Regions from separate parts of the Geodermatophilus sp. URMC 65 genome, predicted to be linked through region 3. Evidence: predicted binding sites of a transcription regulator. Region 3 holds the regulator's gene; each other region holds the start of a gene.
What was found. The regulator LexA, encoded in region 3, represses DNA repair genes until DNA is damaged. The targets are predictions, from matches to a motif close to TCGAACANNTGTTCGA.

Region 1 (6,924 bases), 2.0 Mb from region 3:
CAGACCGGCCAGCGCGCGGATGTCGTCGAGCGAGCTGACCCCGCCCGAGGCGACCACCGGGCGCGGCGTCGCGGCGCAGACCTCGCGCAGCAGGTCGAGGTTCGGCCCGCGCAGCGTGCCGTCCTTGGTGATGTCGGTGACCACGTAGCGCGCGCAGCCCTCGGCGTCGAGGCGGGCGAGGGTCTCGTAGAGCTCGCCGCCCTCGCGGGTCCAGCCGCGGGCGGCCAGCCGGGTGCCGCGGACGTCGAGGCCCACGGCGATGCGGTCGCCGTGCTCGGCGATGGCGCGGGCGCACCACTCGGGCGACTCCAGCGCGGCGGTGCCGAGGTTGACCCGGCGGCAGCCAGTAGCCAGGGCCGCGGTCAGCGACTCGTCGTCCCGGATCCCCCCGGAGAGCTCCACGTCGACGTCCAGCTCGCCGACCACGCGGGCCAGCAGCTCACGGTTGCTGCCCCGGCCGAAGGCGGCGTCGAGGTCGACCAGGTGCACCCACTCCGCGCCGTCCCGCTGCCACTGCAGCGCGGCCTCCAGCGGGTCGCCGTAGGAGGTCTCGCTGCCGGCCTCCCCCTGCACGAGGCGGACGGCCTGGCCGTCGGCGACGTCGACGGCGGGGAGCAGCTGCAGCTTCGGCACGCTCTCCAGCCTAGGGACCCCGTGCCGGTGGCCCGCGTCACCGGGTGGACGGGTGCACGGCGGCGTCACCGGCCGGACGCCGGCGCCGTCCCGTGGCCGCGGCAGCCGTGTCCGGCGGGGTGGCAGGGTGGCGCGGTGGAGTTCGCTGACGTCGTCCGCCGGCGGCGCATGGTGCGCGACTACGACCCCGACCGGCCGGTGCCGCCCGAGGTGCGCGAGCGGCTGCTCGAGCACGCGCTGCGGGCGCCGTCGGCCGGTTTCACCCAGGGCTGGGCGTTCCTGGTGCTGGAGGACGCCGCCGACCGGGAGCTGTTCTGGTCGGTGACCACCACCTCCGGCGCCCCGGACGGGTGGCTGACCCGGATGCGGCGCGCGCCGCTGCTGGTGGTGCCGCTGTCGTCGAAGGCCGCCTACCTCGAGCGCTACGCCGAGCCGGACAAGGGCTGGACCGACCGGGACGAGGCCCGCTGGCCGGTCCCCTACTGGGACGTCGACGCCGGCATGGCCGCGCTGCTGGTGCTGCTGACCGCCGTCGACGAGGGGCTCGGCGCGTGCTTCTTCGGCGTCCCGGCCGAGCGAATGGACGCCCTGCGGACGGCGTTCGGCGTCCCGGACACCCACCGGCCGGTCGGCGTGGTGTCGGTCGGCTACCCGGGCACGGAGGACCGCCGGTCGCCGTCCCTGCGCCGCGGGCGGCGCGGCGTCGAGGAGGTCGTGCACCGCGGGCGGTGGTGACGGCGGCCCTGGTTGACTGCCCGGCGTGAGCGACTCCCGCGCCGTCCTGGTCACCGGTGGGTCGCGCGGCATCGGCCGCGCGATCGCGCACGCCTTCGCCGCCGCGGGCGACCGCGTCGCGGTGCACTGGGGTGCCTCGCGGGAGCGCGCCGAGGCGGTGCTGGCCCAGCTGCCCGGCGACGGGCACGTGCTGGTGCAGGCCGACCTGGCCGACGCCGACGCGGTGGGCCGCATGGTGGACGAGGCCGCTGCGGCGCTGGGCCGGCTCGACGTGCTGGTCAACAACGCCGGCGTCTTCACCGCCCACCCGCCGCTGTCGGTGTCCTACGAGGAGTGGCAGGCGGCCTGGTCCCGGACGCTGGCGGTCAATCTGCTCGGCGCGGCCAACGCGACCTTCCGCGCGGTGCCGCACCTGGTCGCCGCCGGTGGGGGCGCGGTCGTGAACGTCTCCAGCCGCGGCGCGTTCCGCGGGGAGCCCGACACCCCCGCCTACGGGGCGTCGAAGGCCGGGCTCAACGCCTTCGGCCAGTCGATGGCGATCGCGCTGGCCCCGCACGGCATCTCGGTGGGCACCGTGGCCCCGGGCTTCGTGCAGACCGAGATGGCTCGCGAGGTGCTCGACGGACCGGGTGGGGACGCCGTCCGCGCGCAGTCCCCCTACGGCCGGGTGGCCCGCCCGGAGGAGGTCGCCTCGGCGGTGCTGTGGCTGGCGTCGCCGGGGGCGCGGTTCAGCACCGGGACGATCATCGACGTCAACGGGGCCTCCTACCTGCGCAGCTGACGCACACTCGGCGTGTGGCCCTGACGCTGCCCCGCCGTGCCGGCCGGCGCACCAACGTGGGCCTGCTCGCGCTGCTCCTGCTGGCCGGGGGCACCGGCGTGCTCGCCTTCGCCGTCGGGTCGCCGGTGCCGGCGCGGCTGGTCGTCGCGGCGCACGGGGCGGCCGGACTCGGCCTGCTGCTGCTCGTCCCCTGGAAGGCCGTCGTGGTGCGGCGGGCGTGGCAGCGCCGCCCCACCGGCAGCGGTGGCGTCTCGCTCGGGGTGGCGACCCTCCTGACGCTGCTCACCGGGGTCCTGCACGCCGTGGGGGTGACCGGGCCGTGGTCCTGGTCGGCCGGGATCCCGGTGCTGCACGTCCACGTGGCCGCGGGCGTGGGCACCGGCGCGCTGGTCGTCGTCCACGCCTGGGGACGACGGCAGCGGCCGCGGGCCACCGACCTCGGCCGGCGCGGCCTGCTGCGAGCCGGTGCGCTGGGCGCCGGCGCCGTGGCCTTGTGGGGCGCCGGCGAGGGACTGCTGCGACTGACCGGCGCACCGGGCGCCCAGCGCCGGGCCACGGGCTCGTTCGAGCGCGGCACCGACGAGCCGGCGGCCATGCCGGTCACCCAGTGGATCTCCGACGCGGTGCCGGGCTCCCCCGCTGCCGTGCTCGTGCTGGCCGCTCCGGGTCGGCGGGTGCGGGTGCCGGTCGCCGACCTCGACCGGGGGGACGTCGTCCGTGCGGCGCTCGACTGCACCGGCGGCTGGTTCGGCGTCCAGGACTGGCGCGGCGTGCGGCTGGACCGGCTGCTCGCCTCCCTGGACCGGGAGCTGCCGGACGGCGGCAGCGTCGACGTCGTCTCGGTCACCGGGTTCCGGCGCCGGCTGCCGCTGTCCGAGGCGGGCGGGCTCCTGCTGGCCACCCACGCCGCAGGCCGGCCGCTGTCGCCGGGACACGGCGCCCCGGTACGGCTGGTGGCCCCGGGACGGCGGGGCTTCTGGTGGGTGAAGTGGGTGGCGCGGGTCGAGGTCGTCGACGCGCCGTGGTGGCTGCAGTCGCCGTTCCCGCTGCAGTGAGTCAGCTCAGGGTCTGCAGCCAGTTGGTGAGCAGCTGGGCGCCGGCGTCCCCGGACTTCTCCGGGTGGAACTGGGTGGCCGACAGCGCGCCGTTCTCCACCCCGGCGACGAACCGGTCGCCGTGCTCGGCCCAGGTGACCAGCGGAGCGGCCAGCGGGGACGGCACCCCCTCGGAGCCCAGCGGGAAGTTGCGCACGCCGTAGGAGTGCACGAAGTAGAAGCGCTGGTCCTCGAGCCCGTCGAAGAGCACCGTCTTCTCCGGTGCCTGCACGGTGTTCCAGCCCATGTGCGGCAGCACCGGCGCCTGCAACTGCTCGACCACCCCGGGCCACTCGCCGCAGCCCTCGGCGTCCTGACCGTGCTCGACCCCCCGCTCGAAGAGCACCTGCATGCCCACGCACACACCCAGCACCGGCCGCCCGCCGGCCAGGCGGCGGCCGATCACCCGGGGCCCGTCGACGGCCTTGAGGCCCGCCATGCACGCCGCGAAGGCGCCGACCCCGGGGACGACGAGGCCGTCGGCCTCCAGCGCCGCGTGCGGGTCCGCGGTCACCGTGACGTCGGCACCGACCCGGGTCAGCGCGCGTTCGGCCGAGCGGAGGTTGCCCGAGCCGTAGTCGAGGACGACGACCTTCTTCACGGATGCCACGGTACGTAGGAGCGGTGCCGCGCCCGACGGGATTCCCGCAGGTGGGGTGGCGGACGTCGCACAGGCGCGGGCCCTCCGCATGCTGCTCGCCCTCGCCGTCGTCACGCTCGTCGCGACCGGTCTGGTCGTCCTGCTCACATGAGGGGCCGCCCGCGTGAGCCGACGTCGAAGCCAGCGTCAAGGCCTGTCGCGAATCTGTGGACACGCTCCTAGCTGCGGTTTCACGTTGATCGAGGGCTGGCGCTCGGTTGGACTTCGAACACCTGATCGAGTCGGTGGGAGGTGTCGTGGACGAGCTGCTCGCCGCACTCGACGCCCTGGGCGCGGAGGACCTCGCGCCGTTGTGCGGCCCGGCCCTGCTGGACCGGTTGGGTCCGCTGCTGGTGGCGCAGAACCGGCTGGCCGCCGAGGTGGCGCGCACCGTGCGGGAGTGCGAGGTGTCCGGGGCCGCGGAGGTCGACGGGCTGAAGTCCATGGCCTCCTGGCTGCGCGGGCACGGGCACCTGTCGACCGCCGAGGCGGCGCGGGTGGTCCGCGCCGCCCGCGCCCTGGCGCACCTGCCGGTCATGGCGGAAGCGTTCGCGGCGGGTGACGTGACCGGTGAGCGGGCCGGGCTGATCGGGCAGGTGGCCGAGCCGAAGGCCCTGGCCTTGGCCGCCGAGCACGGCGTGGACCTGGGCGCGGTGGACACCGTGCTCAATGGCGTGGCCAGGGCGGCTCCGTGTGCCGACGTGGCCAAGGCGGTGCACCACTACCTGGACCGGCTGGATGCCCACGGCCCGGAGCCCGATCCGACCGAGGGCCGCCGGCTGGTGCTCGCCACGCACGCCGACGGGTCGGTCTCCGGCCGGTTCGACCTGGATGCCGTGGGCGGGGAGAAGCTGCAGACCGCGCTGGAGTCGCTGGTGCAGGCCGGCCGCGGCGCCGCCGACGAGCGCACCCGGGCCCAGCAGCAGGCCGACGCGCTGGTGCAGCTGTGCGACAACGCCCTGACCGCCGGCGGCCTGCCCATCCTGCGCGGGCACAAGCCTCAGGTCATCGTCAAGATCGACCTGGAAGACCTGGCCGACCCGCGGTCGGCCGCGGGACCGCCGACATGGGCTTCGGCGCCCAGATCTCCGCCGCCCGCGCCCGCTGGCTGGCCTGCGACGGACAGGTCACCCGCATCGTCATGGGCCCCGACGGGGTGCCGCTGGACCACGGCCGCACCGTGCGGCTGTTCCCGCCGCACGTCCGGCGCGCCGCGGAGGTCCGCGACGGCGGCTGCGTGTTCGCCGGGTGTAGCGCGCCGACGTGGTGGTGCGACGTGCACCACCTGCTGGCCTGGATCCACGGCGGCGCCACCGATCTGGACAACGCCGCGCTGCTGTGCGAGCGGCACTCTCACCTTGTGTGCACCACGGCTTCCGGGTCGAACGACAACCGAGTGGCCGGTGGCGCACCTGGCGGCCCGACGGCACCGAGATCTGATCGGGCCCCAGCACACCGGACCACCGCTGGCCACCGCCGCCTGACACCCGGCCGACGCCACCCGCCGCAGCCGGTGGCCGACCGACGCCACCTCCGGGCAATCGGTCGACTGCCGGCCGCTCGTGTGCACGGATCGTCATCGGCGCGGGGATCCGTGGGTGAGGACGCACGACGAGCGCAAACAGGTCGTCGTAGCCGTACGGCGCGTACACGCGGGGCCCGAGCATGTGAGGGATGGGGCGAGGGTCCTTCGTCAGTCCCCACGGCCAGCGCCGCAGCCCGCTCGAGGACCTCGACCACGGTCGGGTCGGCCAGGACGACGTCGAGGAGCCGCCCGCCGGCGCTCACACCAGCCGGAGGACGCCCGATGCCGTGGCGAGCACCGCGGCCACCAACAGCACGACGGCGAAGGCGACCTGCGGGCCGGTGCGCCCCTTGGTGTCGTGGTCGGCCTTCCAGATGCTCCACGCACCGCCGAGCAGGAAGCCGCCGAGGACGATCAGCAGGACCGCGAAGGTCATCCCTGCTACAGAGCGCCCTTGGTGGAGGGGACGTCGTGGACCCGCGGGTCGATGGCGACCGCGGCCCGCAGCGCCCGAGCCAGCGCCTTGAACTGGCCCTCGACGATGTGGTGGGCGTCGCGGCCGGCGTACAGCACCCGCACGTGCAGGCTGATCCGCGCGTTGAAGGCGAAGGACTCGAGCACGTGCTTGGTGAGCGACGTCGGGTAGTCCGGCCCGATCATCGGCGTCATGTTGTCCGGCTCGGAGTGCACGAAGTACGGCCGGCCGGAGAGGTCGACGGCCGCCTGGGCGAGCACCTCGTCCATCGGGATCGTGGCGTCGCCGTAGCGGGTGATGCCCTTCTTGTCCCCCAAGGCCTCCGCGAACGCCTGACCGAGGGCGATGGCGACGTCCTCCACGGTGTGGTGGGCGTCGATGTGCAGGTCGCCGTCGGCCCGCACCGTGAGGTCGATGCCGCTGTGCTTGGACAGCGAGGTCAGCATGTGGTCGTAGAACCCGACCCCGGTGCTGATCGAGCTGGTGCCGGTGCCGTCGAGGTCCAGCTCGACGACGAGCTTGGTCTCGCTGGTCTCGCGCTCGACGCGTGCGGTGCGGCTCACTTCTCCTCCTCGCTGGCGCTCGTCGGCGGCGTTCGCCGGCTCGCGGTGTCCACGCGTGAGCTCGCAAGCTCGCTCACGGAGACGAGTCTCCCAGGTGCTGTTCGGCGACCACCTCACCCAGCGCGGTGAGGAAGGCGTCGGTCTCCTCGGTGGTCCCGGCCGTCACCCGCAGCCAGCCGGGCAGGCCGACGTCGCGCACGAGGACGTCGTGCTCCAGCAGCGCGCGCCACACGGCGGGCGCGTCGGCGAACTGCCCGAAGAGGACGAAGTTGGCGTCGCTCGGGACGCTCGTCAGCCCCAGGCCCGGCAGCGCGGCGACGATCCGGTCCCGCTCGGCCCGGACCGCGTCGACGGTCGCCAGCAGCGCGTCGGTGTGCGCCAGCGCGGTCCGCGCGGCCGCCTGGGTCAGCGACGACAGGTGGTAGGGCAGCCGGACCAGCTGCAGCGCGTCGACGACGGCGGGGTCGGCGGCCAGGTA
Region 2 (6,924 bases), 2.0 Mb from region 3:
GTCACGACGTCACCGTCCGGGCCGGCGAGGGTGACCACCCACCGCTCGACCTCGGCCCCGGCCGGGGTCAGCCGGCGCACGTCGCTCGGCAACAGGTCGTCGACCCCGAGCAGCGACAGCTCCGCCCGGACGGTGTGCTGAGCCGCCTGCACCGGCGCGGGCAGCCCGGAGCGGCCGCGCAGCCAGGGCAGCGCGACCCGGCCACCGGCGTGCGCCTCGACCAGCTCGGTGCCGTCCCCCGGCACCTGGCCGTAGTAGAAGCCGTGCGGCAGCACGAGCACGTTGCTGGCGAACCGGCAGCCGCCGAGGTGGCTGCACTCCCAGACGTCGTCGGCGGGCATCGTCCGGGCCAGCGGCCGCCCGCGCAGCGCGCAGCAGGCGTCGTGCCCGCCGTGCGCGCAGACCAGGTAGAGCGGCCGGTCGGCCCGCTCGCCGACCGACCCGTCCCACGGCACGTCGACCAGCTCGGCGTCGCTGTCGCGCACTGACCACCACACGCCCTCGACGCCCGGCCGGCCGTCGACGTAGGCCCAGCGGCGCTGCGAGTCGGCGAGCCGGTCGCCGGGACGGCGGACCAGCAGCACCCGCACCCCCTCGACCCGCGCCCGGTGCGTCAACTGCGGCGCGACGGCGGGGTCGAACCGGGACTGGGTGAGCGCGTCGGCGCCCCACGGCCCCGGCTGCTCGACCAGCAGCCAGCGCTGCGCCGGCGAGGCGGTGCCGATGCTGGAGTCGCCGCGGACCAGCGCCTGCACCGAGCAGCGGTCGGGGTCGAGCCGTCCCGCGGGTAGTCCGGGCGCTGCCGCGACCTGGCAGAAGTCGGCCGGAGCGGTCACGGCGTCACCCCGCTGGCGCTTGGATGGGTCGTGACCGGCGGTGCTGTGCACATGTGTGACCTCGCGAGCTCGGTCACGGTCCCTCCTCGCTGGCGCTCGGATGGGTCGTGACCGGCGGTGCTGTGCTCCTGCGTGACCTCGCGAGCTCGGTCACGTGCCGGGGTCCGCCCGGCTCACGATCCGTTCCCGGGCGCGTGCTCACGCCCCCCATGGTGCTCCGTGGTCGCACCGGGCACGGTGGCGATGGACTCGGTCACCAACCGGCGGGCCAGGGTGAGCTGGTCGGGGGTGTCGAGCCCCGGCAGGTCGGCGACCTTCAGCTCGCCGGCGGCCAGCAGCTCGGCCACGGCCGGCCGGGTCTCGGCGGGCAGCTCGAGGGAGCGCCGTCCGGCGAGCAGCGTCACCCGGCCGCCGGCGGCCTCGCGCAGCCGGCAGCGCAGCCGGCGGCGCAGCCGCAGCACGGTGTCGGGGGAGAGGGCGGCGGCCGCGGTCGCCTGGGCCAGCGGCGCCACCGGCTCGGGGCGGACCTGCGACCAGGTGCGTGCCCGGAGCCGGTCGGCGACCTCGGCGGGATCGACGCGGTCGAGCCAGCCCTTCAGCGCGGTCACGACCGTCGCGACGTCGTCGGCCACCGCGGCCGGGTCGGCGAGGTCCACGCCCAGCGGCAGCGAGCGGCGCAGCTCGGGGTCGTCGGCGGCGAGCACGCGGACCAGGTCCAGCGCGCTCTCCGCGGCCGCCCAGCGGGTCACCGAGTGGATCCCGACGGTCAGGTGCGCGCTGATCGAGCCCAGCGCGGTCGCCGAGTGCAGGTAGCCGCGGGGCAGGTAGAGGGCGTCACCGGGGCGCAGCACCGCGTCGATCACCGGCTCGCGCTCGGCGGCGGCGGCCACCGCGGCGGCCCGGTCGTTCCACGGCTGGGTGCGCAGCGGGTCGGTCAGCACCGGTTCGTGGATGCGCCAGTGCTTCTCGCCGGCCACCTGCAGGACGAACACGTCGTGGACGTCGTAGTGCGGGGAGAACCCGCGCGAGGACGGCGGGGTGACGTAGGCGTTGACCTGCGTCGGGTGGCCGAGGTCAGCGGCCAGCTGGTCGGCGAACTCGATCAGCGGCGGCCAGAGCCGGTGCAGCCCCTGCAGGACGACGGTGCTGCCGTCGGCGAACAGCCGCAGCACCGCGTCGGAGGAGACCTGGTCGGCGACCTCGGCACCGGCGCCTCCTGAGGTCGTGAAGCGCTTGGCGTCGACGACCGCGCCGTCCTTGGCGATCCGCAGGAACGGGGTGCGCAGCCCGCGGCGGGACAGCAGCTCGTCGACCGCGGCGAGGTCGAGCAGGTCGTCGAAGGAGCCGCCGGTCTCCTCGGCGCGGGTCAGCAGCGGCCGGCGGGCCCAGTGCTCCTCGGCGAAGACCCGTGGGTCCAGAGCGGTGCACCGCCGCAGGGCCGGCCGGTCGTCCGGCCGGCCCTGCGCGGTGTGGTCCTCGGTCAGGCGGAACCGTCCGCGCCGCCGTCGGCCCCGCCGTCCGCGCCACCATCGGCACCGCCATCGGCACCGCCGTCCGCGCCGCCGTCCGCGCCGCCGTCGGCCCCGCCGTCCGAACCGCCACCGACGGCGCCGCCGTCGGCGGGGCCGTGGCCGGCGCCGCTGTCGGCACCGCCGTCCGCGCCGCCGTCGGAACCGCCACCCGCCGCGCCGCCGTCGGCCGGGCCGTGGCCCTCGGTGCTGGTCATGTCGTCGTCGTCGAGAGCCATGGGTCTCCCATCACGTGGGGTCCGGGTCGCCGGCCGGCGACCTCCGAGGGGTGCTGTACCTCTCGCATCCTGCTCTCACACACCCGCCCGGACCAGCGGTGACGGGCTGTCGGCAACGTCTGGGTCACGGCGCCGCGTCGAGGTGCCGCCGGGGGTCCGCGGGCGTTAGCGTCCTCCGCGAGTCGAACACGCGTTCGAGCAACGGGGAGGGGTCGGGTGTCGTCGGGGTCGTCGTCCCGTGCTGCTGGCTGCACCGTGCTGCACGTCGACATGGACGCGTTCTTCGCCAGCGTCGAGGTGCGCCGCCGGCCGGAGCTGGCCGGGACGCCGGTGATCGTCGGCGGGGCGGGCAACCGCGGGGTGGTCACCTCGGCGACCTACGAGGCGCGCCGCTACGGGGTGCACGCGGCGATGCCGACGTCCCGCGCACTGCGGCTGTGCCCGACGGCGACGGTGCTGCCGGGGGACATGGCGCTCTACACCGAGGTGTCCCGCTCGGTCATGGCGCTGTTCCGCTCGATCACCCCGCTGGTGGAGCCGCTGAGCCTGGACGAGGCCTTCCTCGACGTGTCCGGCGCCGGGCGGCGGCTGGGCGACGCCGCCGAGATCGGCGAGTACCTGCGCGCCCGCGTCTTCGACGAGCAGGGCATCACCTGCTCGGTCGGCGTGGCCGGCACCAAGTTCGTCGCCAAGCTCGCCTCCACCGCCGCCAAGCCCGACTGGCTGCTGGTCGTCCGGCCGGCCGAGGTCATGGGGTTCCTGCACCCGCTGCCGGTCGGGGCCCTGTGGGGGGTGGGCGCCAAGACCGAGGAGGTGCTGCTGCGGCTGGGGCTGCGCACCGTCGGCGACCTCGCGCACGTGCCGGTGCGCACGCTGCAGCGGGCGGTGGGCCCGGCGGCCGGCGCGCACCTGCACGAGCTGTCCTGGGGGCGCGACCCGCGCCGGGTGGTGCCCGACGAGCCGGAGCGGTCGACCGGGCACGAGGAGACCTTCGGCACGGACGTCGACGACCCCGCCGTCATCCACCGGGAGCTGCTGCGGCTGGCCGAGCGGACGGCGGGCCGGCTGCGCTCGGCCGGCTGGCTGGCCCGCACGGTGACGATCAAGGTCCGCTTCGCCGACTTCGCCACGATCACCCGCAGCCGCACCCTCGACGTCCCCACCGACGTCGGGCAGGAGCTCTACGACACCGCCCGTGCCCTCTTCGACGCCCTCGGCCTGGACCGGGCCCGCATCCGGCTGGTCGGTGTGCGCGCCGAGCGCCTGGTGCCGGCCGGGGAGACGCCGCGCCAGCTCGAGCTGGGCGCCCGGGAGCACGGCCGCCGGGAGGCCGAGCTGGCCGCCGACCGCGCCGCCCGCCGGTTCGGCGCCGGCGCGGTGCGCCCGGCGACGCTGCTGCACCGAGACGGACAGCGCACCCGGTGAGCCGGACGCGGCGCCGGGGGACACGCCCGACGAGGTCGCTCCCCACCGGGTGGCGGGAACTCCGGCGGCGCCCCGTTCGTCTCCCCGCAGACACCGCGGGCCACCCGCCGGGGTGATCACGGCGAGCCCGGCGCGGCCCGCCTTTCGCACCCCGCGCAGGGCTCGTATCCTCGGTGTCACCGACGGCGGGCACCGCCGTCGGGTCTTGGCTTTGGCCCACGTGGAGGTCGACGTGCCGCTCTCCGAGCACGAGCAGCGACTGCTGGAGCAGATCGAGCGCGCCCTCGTCGATGACGATCCGAAGTTCGCCTCGTCGGTCCGCTCCGGTGACCGTCGCGGCAAGGCCCGTCGCAAGCTGCAGCTGGGCGCCCTGCTGTTCGTGCTGGGCATGGCCGCGCTCATCGGCGGCGCGGTGATCCCGTCGGTGCCGCTGGGTGCCCTCGGCTTCTTGGTCGCCTTCGGCGGGCTCGCCCTCGCCGTCCTGAACTACCGCTCGGCCACCGGCGCCGTCGAGGCCGGCCCCGGCGCCCCGGCCGGCAGCACGGCCTCCGGCCGGGGCGGTCGCGGTCGCGCCGGCAAGGTCCGCCGGCAGCCGCTGAAGAACCGGCTCGAGGAGCGCTTCCGCCGCCGCTACGACCAGTAGCCCGCAGCTCCGCACGACAGCCGCCGTCCCTCCCGGACGGCGGCTGTCGTCGTTCCTGGCCCCGACTCCCCGCAGGAGGCACCGTGACCGACCCCGACACGACCGCCGTCTGGGACGACCTCGCCGCCGGCGGCGGCCTGTGGGCCTGGGGCGACGAGGACGGCGTGGCCCCGTGGACCGACGGCGACGGGCACGACGTCGTCCCCCTGTGGACCACGGCGGACCGGGCCGAGGAGGAGGCGATGTCCGACGCCGAGCCCGGGGAGGGACCGGTGTTCCTCGACGTCGAGGCGCTGCTCGACGCGATCCCCGAGTGGGTGGCCGCCGGCGTCCGCGAGGCGGGGCTGCAGTCCGAGGGTGGCCGGTTCACCCTCACCGTGCCGCTGACCGAGCTGACCGAGCGGCTGCTGCGCCTGCAGTAGAAGGGCCCCCAGAAGGACCCCCAGAAGGACCCCGTCCTCCTCACCGCTCGCAGGCTCGCGGCGAGCCTATGGACGGGGCCACACGCCCTCGCAGGCTCGGGGCGGTGCCCTGGACGGGGCCGCCCTGCGCAGGGGCCAGATCAGGCGGGCCGGTCGACCGGGTCCTCCTTCAGCCGCGCAGCGCCGTCCGACCGCCCCACCGGAGCCGGGGCAGGGCCGCGCGCAGCCCCGCCACCAGGGACGGCGGCCAGAGCAGCGCGCGCAGCCGGGCACCCCGCGGCGCCGCGGCCAGCAGCCCGCGGCGGGCGGTGGCCAGGGCGGCGCGCAGCTCCGGGCCGGCGACGGGGACGCTGCCGGGGCGGGCGTAGCTGGCCGCCTCCTCGGCCCGGGCCAGCCGGGTGACCGCGGCGGCCACCCCGGAACCGGCCTCCGCGCGCCGGCCCGGCCGGTGCGCGCCGCCGCCGGGCTCGGCCGCCTCGGCCAGGGCCTCGGCCACCTGCCGCGGCGTCCGGGTGGGGTCGGCGGTCCGGCCGAGGTCCAGCGCGGTGGCGGTGAGCTCGTCCCACAGCGCCGCCGCACTGCCGGCGGCCAGCCGGCGGCGGCGCTGCAGCACCCGCAGCCCGGCCGGCACCGCCACCAGCGCCAGGACGGCGAGGACGACGCCCGCGGTGCGCAGGGTGGCCGGCACCCACGAGTCGGCCTGCTGCGGCGTGGCCTGCGGCACCGGCGCGCCCTGGGGCGTCGGCTGGGCCTGCGGCGTCGGGACCGTCGGGGCGGGCGCAGGCGCGGGAGTCGGGTCGGTGCGCGGGTCGACCTCCAGGTCCTGCGGCCGCGGCGCCCACGGCAGCTCGACGGCGCGGTCGGTGTCGATCGGGGTCGGGTCGTAGGGGACCCAGCCCAGGTCGTCGAAGTAGACCTCGACCCAGGCGTGCGCGTCGTTGTTGGTGATCAGCCGGCTGCCGTCGGGCTGCACCGTCCCGGGGGTGTAGCCGAGCACCACCCTCGCCGGGACGCCGGCCGCCCGGACCAGCGCTGCCATCGCCCCGGCGTACTGCTCGCAGTAGCCCTGCCGCAGCCGCAGGAAGTCCGCCAGGTCGTCGCCGCTGGTGCCCGGCGCGGTGGACAGCGAGTACTCGTAGCCGTTGGCCGGGTCGGTGAAGTGCTCGTAGACGGCCTGCACCCGCTCGTAGGGGGTCTGCGTCCCGGCGGTCAGCGTGGCGACCAGCTCGTCGACGCTCGGGTCGAGGTCGGGCAGGGCGGTGTAGCGCTGCACCAGCGGCAGCTCCGGCGGCAACGGACCGGCCTCGGCGAGTTCCTCGGCGGTGGGGCGCGGCTCGATCGCCGCGACCGACCAGGTCTGCCCGGCCGTCGACACGTCGCGGCCGAACACCGTGCCGGTGCCCGGGTCGAAGCGCCAGCGGTCGGGTTCGGCCACGTCGACCGCCTCCGGCGCGTACAGCACCGGGAGGAAGCGGTCCTCGTGGCCCAGGGCGGTGACCAGCGCGTCGACCGGCCGGCCCCCGCGCCGCCCCGGGAGGGCGGCCAGCTCGGCCTCGTCGGCGACGTCGCTCTCGCCGTCGAGGTTGCCGATCGTCCAGCCCTCCGCGGCGTCGTAGACCTCCAGCGCGACGACCCGCAGGTACCCGGGGTCGGGCACCGAGGCGTTGAGCTGCAGCAGGTCGACCGGCTCGTCGCGGGTCAGCTGGCCCTGCAGGGCTGCGGCCGGGTCGAGGGCGGTCCCCGTCGAGCCGCCGCCTCCACCGGGGCCGAAGCCGCCTGAGAAGCTGCCCTCGGTCAGCGTGGGGACGACGGCGCCGACCACCAGGCCGAGCACCACGGCCGCAGCCCCGG
Region 3 (6,924 bases):
TGGCGGCGCGACGCGTACGGCCCGACAAGCGATCCTCGGTCTCGGTCACGGAGCTCTCCCTGTGTTGTGGGCGTTTCGGCGGCTGGGGAAGAGAGCCGCCCTCTTACTAGCGGGTGCTGCTGACAGTTCTGCTCAGACGGCGGTGGTCGTCATCGACCGGGTCCGCCGTCAGGGGCGGCCTGACCGCGCCCCCCACCCCGCCGGCGCGCCGGCGGGTCCTGCATGCCAGGCAGCGGCGGGGTGCCGGCGGCGATGTGCCGGGCCCGCAGCTCGGTGATCTCCTTCTCGAAGTCCTCGAGCGAGGTGAAGGCGCGGTAGACGCTTGCGAAGCGCAGATACGCGACCTCGTCCAGCTCTCGCAGCGGTCGGAGGATGGCCAGCCCCACCTCGTGGCTGGGGACCTCCGCCGCACCGGTGGCCCGGATGGCGTCCTCGACCTGCTGGGCGAGCTGCTGCAGCTGGTCCTCGTCGACCGGCCGTCCCTGGCAGGCCCGGCGGACGCCGGCCACCACCTTGCTGCGGTTGAACGGCTCGCTCACGCCGCTGCGCTTGACGACGGCGAGGACGGCCTCCTCCACCGTGGTGAACCGCCGACCGCACGCGGGACACGAGCGGCGGCGACGGGTGGTCGCCCCCTCGTCGGCCTCGCGCGAGTCGATGACGCGGCTGTCGGGGTTGTGGCAGAAGGGACAGCGCACGGCCGATCCCCTCCCCTCGCGACGCGCTCCGGCGCGGGTCCGCCCGGGCGTCGCGGCGACCGCGGGAGCGGCCGGAGCGACGGGCCCGGGAGACCGGCTGTGGACCTCCCTGGGGACATCCGGTGGACGTCGTGGGGAGTGCCTGAGGACGGCCTGTGGACGGACTTACATCGGTGCAACTACTAGATGTAGGGGAACCCTAGGTCCGGCTCCACTAGATCTGCAAGCCGAACGCCAGGCGCGTCGTCCGCCGAGATGACTTCGTGACCACCCGCGCACACTCGTCACACGCGCCCCGGGAACACGCCGGGGAACCTGCCGCAGCGGACGCGGGACGCGCCGGTCGGGCGCGACAGGACGACCGGGCCGGTCGGCGCAGGGGCGTCGCGCGCCGGGCGCGGGGACGCCGATCCGGACGCCTCGTGCGGGGTGTGAGGGGAGTCCCGTCTCAGGCGTGGAGGGCCTCGCCGGGCCGCCCGAGGCGGGGACGGGGGGCGCGGTCGCCGAGCCGCAGGGGGCGGGTCAGGCAGTCGGCCTCGATCGCGCGGGGCATGAGCACCGTGGCGTCACCCAGCTCCGGGCCCGACGCCTCCTCCGGCTGCTCCGCAGCGTCCGCCGCCCGGTGACGTCCGACCCGGTGCCGGCCGGCGGCCGCGCCCGCGGGGACGGCGGGCTGCTCGGCGGTCACGTCGCCGCCGTGGCGGCGGCGACGGCGACCGGTGGCCGGAGCCGACACGGGGAGGACGCCCGCCACCCGCTGCTCACGGGCGGCGGCCTCGCTCAGCGACAGCAGCGGGGCGGCCGCGGCGCCGGGCAGCAGCTCCTCGCCGAGACCCGAGAAGGGGTCGAGCCCGCTGTCCGGCACCAGCACCGGCCGGCTCTCCGGCAGGCGCACCTCGGGCAGGTCGATCCAGGTCTCCCGGTCGGCGCCGGCCACGGTCACCCGCACCCACACCTGGCACGCGCCCTGACCGTCGTGCCGCCACCCCAGCAGCGAACCCGGCCACCAAGCGCCCTCGACGAACACCTCGCAGCGCTGCGACTGCTGCGTGAAGACGGCGGCCCGGTTGTCTGAGATCGCTGACACGGAGCTGACCGTAAACGGGCTGTCAGCCACAGAGTGCCAGCGACTCGGCACGACGGGTTGACGAACCTGGCCGCCACCTCTTGTCGCTCCTCGACCGCCCCCCTGCCGCGGGCGACCGCGCGACTCAGGGCAGCTCGAGGACCTGGCCGGGGACGAGGGCCGAACCCTCGAGGCCGTTGAGCTCCTCGATGGCGTCGACCACCGTGCGCACGTCCTGGTCGGCACCGGCCGCCTCCCCGGCGATCGACCACACCGTGTCGCCGGGCTCCACCACCACGCTCCGCTCGCCGGCCAGCTGCAGTCCACCGTCGCCCGCACCCCCGACGAGCGAGCCGAGCGCGACGGCGCCGACGAAGGCCAGGGCGAGCACCAGCCGGCGCCCTCTGCAGGTCAGGCGCAGCCGTGGGACGGCAGCCCCCTCCGGGGTGGCGCACCCCCCGCGCACCGCTCGGGACGGCACCGCGCGCGACGCGGTCGGCCGGCCAGCCGAGGACGCCGGCTCCCGGCGACCGGGGGCCCGGCCGGCGCCCCGGGCCGAGGGAGCCGGGTCCGCGGTGCGCGGCTCCGGGCCCACCGGGCGGTCGGGCACCGGCCGCAGGTGGCCGGCGACACGGGGACCGGTCCCGGTCGGACCCGACGCAGCAGGCGTCCGCGGGGCGTGCCCGGACGCAGCCGCCGTCCGGGCGGGGCGCCCGGACTCGGCCGCACGCCCGTCGTCCACCGACCCGAGCAACGGACGCCACGGGACCTGGACCGTCGCGTCGAACTCCAGCACAGCCTGCCGCACGCTCGTCATGACCACTCCTCCTCCGACGCCCCGCTCGCTCGAACGCACGTTCGATCGAACGCCTGTGCGATGTCTACCGCATCCCGCCGACGAGGTCGACCCGACACCGCACGTCGGCTTCGAACACACGTTTGAAGTCCCGGCTCCGAGGCGCTACCGTCCGGAGCAGCACCCGTCCGCCGTCGCCGCGAGGGCGCCGGCGGGTCGGGGCCGGCGGCGGCCCCACGCAGTGGAGCCGGCCCGGTCCGGCTCCCGGGCGGGCGCAGGACGACAGGGCCGTGGCGACACGGCCGGCGAGGAGGAGACGTGGCGGGCACGAGCGGGACGTCGGGCGGCGGTGTCCGGGGCGGAGGCGGCTCGTCGCGGCGCGCGTCCGGGAGCCGGACCGCCGCACCGGAGGGCGCCGGGACGGCGTCGGTGCGCACCTTCCCCGACCGGGGCGAGAGCGGCGACGGGCTCACCCAGCGGCAGCGGCGGGTCCTCGAGGTGATCCGCGACTCGATCGAGCGGCGCGGCTACCCGCCCTCGGTGCGCGAGATCGGCGAGGCGGTGGGGCTGTCCTCGGCCTCCTCGGTGGCCCACCAGCTCAGCGTGCTGCAGAAGAAGGGCTGGCTGCGCCGCGACCCCAACCGCCCGCGCGCGCTCGACGTCCGCCTCCCCGGCGACACCCCCGGCGCGCCCGCGCCCGCGGTGGTGGCCCCCGCCGGCGCCGAGGAGACCCCTGCCCCCACCTACGTCCCGCTCGTCGGCCGGATCGCCGCCGGTGGCCCCGTGCTGGCCGAGCAGGCGGTCGAGGACGTCTTCCCGCTCCCCCGCGAGCTGGTCGGCGAGGGCACGCTGTTCATGCTCAAGGTCACCGGTGACTCGATGGTCGAGGCGGCCATCTGCGACGGCGACTGGGTCGTCGTGCGCCAGCAGCCGACCGCGGAGAACGGCGAGATCGTCGCCGCCATGATCGACGGCGAGGCGACGGTGAAGACCTACAAGCGGCGCGACGGGCACGTGTGGCTGCTGCCGCACAACCCCGCGTACGAGCCCATCCCGGGGGACGACGCCACCGTGCTCGGCCGCGTCGTCACGGTGCTCCGCCGGGTCTGAGCCGGTCCCGCCGGCGCGGTCACGGCCGCGCCGGCGGCCGGGTGCACCGCCGGCCTGTCGGCCGCGCCGTACGCAGGCCCCGGCCGGAGCACCGTAATGTGGAACGAGGGCCGAGACCTCAGTCGCGCCGGCGCACCAGCTTGCCCCCGAGCCAGACGAGCACGCCGGCCACGACGGCGGCAGCGACCGCCGCCGCGACCGGGGGCGGTCCGTCGTCGCCGGACAGCAGGCCGGAGACCATGCCGTCCGCGGCCGCCGCTGACGACGAGGGTGCCGCCTCGGCCGGCAACGGCACCACGGTGACGTCGCTGACCAGCCCCTCCCCGGCGACGACGAGCGCCGCGGAGTCCCCGGTGAAGCTGATCGCCTCGCCCTGGGGCGCCTCGGGCAGGGCGACCCGGCGGGGCTCCCCCGCCAACGCACCGGCCACGTCCGAGCCGGTCAGCGGCCAGACGTAGGCGTCGGTGTAGGTGCGCAGCGCGATCCAGCGCTCGTCGGGCGAGACCGCACCGCCGGTGACCATCAGCTGACCGGCGCGGCCGACCGGGCCGCCCGGCGTCCCGGTGAGCACGAACTCCACCCGGCCGACCTCGGTGAGGCCGACCGTGCCGTCCTCCACGAGCGCCGAGACCGGCCGGTACACCTCGCTGGCGCCCAGCACCTCCTTGGTCACCAGGTACGGCGTCCCGTCGGGGGCGAGCAGCAGCGCCTCGACGTCCCGCGGGCCGTCGGGGTACGCCAGCCGGTAGACCGAGCTGCTGCCGTCGGCGTGCAGGGCCAGCAGCGCGACCGTCGTCCGGGTGCCGGTGTTGTCGCCGGTGTCGGCGAGCCAGACGGTCCCGTCGACCGCCGGCGCCATGTCCTCGGGGTCGAAGGGGTCCACCGCCGCGGAGCGCACGGTGACCACCGCGCAGGTCCCGTCCAGCACGTAGACGTCGAGGGAGTCGCCGCCGTCGTTGTGCACCAGCATCCGGTCGCCCACCTCGACCAGCCCGGAGACCTCCGGCAGCCGGGGGTCGGTGAGCTGGCAGCGCGTCGCGGGTGCGGGCTGGTCGACCGGTGCGGCGGACGCGGGCAGGGCGGGCCCGAGGCCGAGCATCAGCGCGAGGCCGGTCCCGGCCGCCAGACGCCGCCCCCTGGCTCCGCTACGCGGACGACCGGCCAGCTCGGGCACCGACCCAGCGTGACACCAGGACCGCGTCGAGCAGGTGAACCACGCCCAACAGCAGGATGCCGACGGCCGCTCCGACCACGGCGTCGGTGACCCAGTGGAAGTCGAGGGACACCATGGCCACACCGGTGGCCACCGGGCCGGCGATGCTGAGCACCCGGGCGGTCCGCTGCACCCACGCCGCGAGTCGGTACTGCACCACCTGCCAGCGGGCGACCCCCCACATGAGCACGGCGTTGGCGACGTGCCCGGAGGGGTAGGAGGCGCCGTCCCGGTGGAAGAACGACCCGGGGTAGGCCGGGGCCGTCCGGCCCGTTCCGTACTTGAACGAGTAGACGACGACGGTGAGCAGCACCAGCGCCAGCAGCACCCGCACCAGCGGGAGGACGGTGCGGAACCGCCACCCGAGGTAGCCGACCAACCCGGCCAGGACGATCAGGATGAAGCCGCGCCCGCCGAGCTGCGTCACCGCCCACACCGGCCAGTAGGCGGCCGAGTCCTTCAGGTCCCAAGCGCTGACCACCTCCGAGACCCGCAGGTCCATCCGCTCGAGCACGCCGCGGCCGAGCAGGTCGACGGTGACCACGACGGCGACCACCAGGGCGGCTCCCAGGAGCCACCGCGACGGGCGGCCGGCCGGGACCTCAGCGTCCGAGGCGTCCGGCGGGGAGGTCCCCGGACGCCGCCGCACCGCGCCGCTGGTCACGCCGGTCACGGTACCGGGCCGTGACCTGACCGTGACCTCGCTCGCCGGGGGGCGGGTCAGGCGACCGGCGCCGCGAACCCCTCGAGGGCGGCGGCCAGGCCGCCGTCGACCCGGGCGCTGAGCCGCGTGCCCCCGGCCTCGTGGGTCTCCTTCAGCACCTCGCCGTCCCGGTGCACCCGGGCCACCAGGTCGCCGCGGTCGTAGGGCACCAGCACGTCGACCTCGACGTCGGGGTGCGGCAGCCGGGCGGCCACGACCTCGCGCAGCCGCTCGAGGCCGGCGCCCGTGCGGGCCGACACCCACACCGCACCCGGCAGGGCCCGGCGCAGGGTGAGGACGTCCTCCTCGCTCATCGCGTCCACCTTGTTGACGACGATGAGCTCCGGGACCGACGCGGCCTCGATCTCGCCCAGGACCACGCGCACCGCCTCGATCTGCCCCAGCGGGTCGGGATCGGAGCCGTCGACGACGTGCAGCAGCAGGTCGGCGGCGGCCACCTCCTCCAGCGTCGACCGGAACGCGTCGACCAGCTGGTGCGGCAGGTGCCGCACGAAGCCGACGGTGTCGGTGAGCGTGTACTCGCGGCCGTCCGGGGACTGCGCGCGGCGCACCGTCGGGTCCAGGGTCGCGAACAGCGCGTTCTCGACCAGCACGCCGGCGCCGGTCAGCCGGTTGAGCAGGCTGGACTTGCCGGCGTTGGTGTACCCGGCGATCGCCACGCTCGGGACGGCGTTGCGCCCGCGCGACGAGCGCTGGGTCGCCCGTGCGGTCGCCATGCCGGCGATCTCCCGGCGCAGCTTGCTCACCCGCGCGCGGATCCGCCGCCGGTCGGTCTCGATCTTGGTCTCACCGGGGCCGCGGGTGCCGATGCCGCCACCGCCGGCGACACGACCACCGGCCTGCCGGGACAGCGACTCACCCCAGCCGCGCAGCCGCGGCAGCATGTACTGCATCTGCGCCAGCTCGACCTGCGCCTTGCCCTCCCGGCTGGAGGCGTGCTGGGCGAAGATGTCGAGGATCAGCGCGGTCCGGTCGACGACCTTGACCTTGAGGATCCTCTCCAGCGCGTTGAGCTGGCCCGGGGTCAGCTCGCCGTCGCAGATCACGGTGTCGGCGCCGGCGGCCGCGACGATGTCGCGGATCTCGGCGGCCTTGCCGGACCCGACGTAGGTGCCGGCGTCGGGCTTGTCGCGCCGCTGGCTCACCGCCTCCAGGACCTGCGAGCCCGCGGTCTCGGCCAGCGCGGCCAGCTCGGCCAGCGAGCGGTCGGCGTCGGCCTGGGTGCCCTCGGTCCAGACCCCGACCAGCACGACGCGCTCGAGGCGCAGCTGGCGGTACTCGACCTCGGTGACGTCGGCGAGCTCGGTGGACAGGCCG

Region 1: ACWIX7_RS01180 (DUF222 domain-containing protein) is a predicted target of LexA. The motif match lies at 4,109-4,124, and genes of this name have one in related genera.
Region 2: dinB (DNA polymerase IV) is a predicted target of LexA. The motif match lies at 2,766-2,781, and genes of this name have one in related genera.

Annotation. Positions count from the first base shown of each region.
Region 1 covers NZ_CP199954.1:248,359-255,282, forward strand. Annotated here, with positions in the region: gene priA (bifunctional 1-(5-phosphoribosyl)-5-((5-phosphoribosylamino)methylideneamino)imidazole-4-carboxamide isomerase/phosphoribosylanthranilate isomerase PriA) at 1-633, opposite strand, end outside; gene ACWIX7_RS01160 (nitroreductase family protein) at 769-1,368, shown strand; gene ACWIX7_RS01165 (SDR family NAD(P)-dependent oxidoreductase) at 1,394-2,149, shown strand; gene ACWIX7_RS01170 (molybdopterin-dependent oxidoreductase) at 2,164-3,204, shown strand; gene hisH (imidazole glycerol phosphate synthase subunit HisH) at 3,206-3,844, opposite strand; gene ACWIX7_RS01180 (DUF222 domain-containing protein) at 4,141-5,367, shown strand; gene ACWIX7_RS01185 (hypothetical protein) at 5,668-5,844, opposite strand; gene hisB (imidazoleglycerol-phosphate dehydratase HisB) at 5,850-6,446, opposite strand; gene ACWIX7_RS01195 (histidinol-phosphate transaminase) at 6,520-6,924, opposite strand, start outside.
Region 2 covers NZ_CP199954.1:297,513-304,436, reverse strand. Annotated here, with positions in the region: gene ACWIX7_RS01390 (sucrase ferredoxin) at 1-836, opposite strand, end outside; gene ACWIX7_RS01385 (cupin domain-containing protein) at 1,010-2,008, opposite strand; gene ACWIX7_RS01380 (BatC protein) at 2,317-2,583, opposite strand; gene dinB (DNA polymerase IV) at 2,839-4,008, shown strand; gene ACWIX7_RS01370 (DUF3040 domain-containing protein) at 4,241-4,651, shown strand; gene ACWIX7_RS01365 (hypothetical protein) at 4,735-5,073, shown strand; gene ACWIX7_RS01360 (transglutaminase-like domain-containing protein) at 5,243-6,924, opposite strand, start outside.
Region 3 covers NZ_CP199954.1:4,010,770-4,017,693, reverse strand. Annotated here, with positions in the region: gene ACWIX7_RS19465 (vitamin B12-dependent ribonucleotide reductase) at 1-49, opposite strand, end outside; gene nrdR (transcriptional regulator NrdR) at 150-698, opposite strand; gene ACWIX7_RS19455 (hypothetical protein) at 1,147-1,785, opposite strand; gene ACWIX7_RS19450 (LysM peptidoglycan-binding domain-containing protein) at 1,910-2,581, opposite strand; gene lexA (transcriptional repressor LexA) at 2,879-3,670, shown strand; gene ACWIX7_RS19440 (hypothetical protein) at 3,789-4,769, opposite strand; gene ACWIX7_RS19435 (phosphatase PAP2 family protein) at 4,816-5,547, opposite strand; gene hflX (GTPase HflX) at 5,604-6,924, opposite strand, start outside.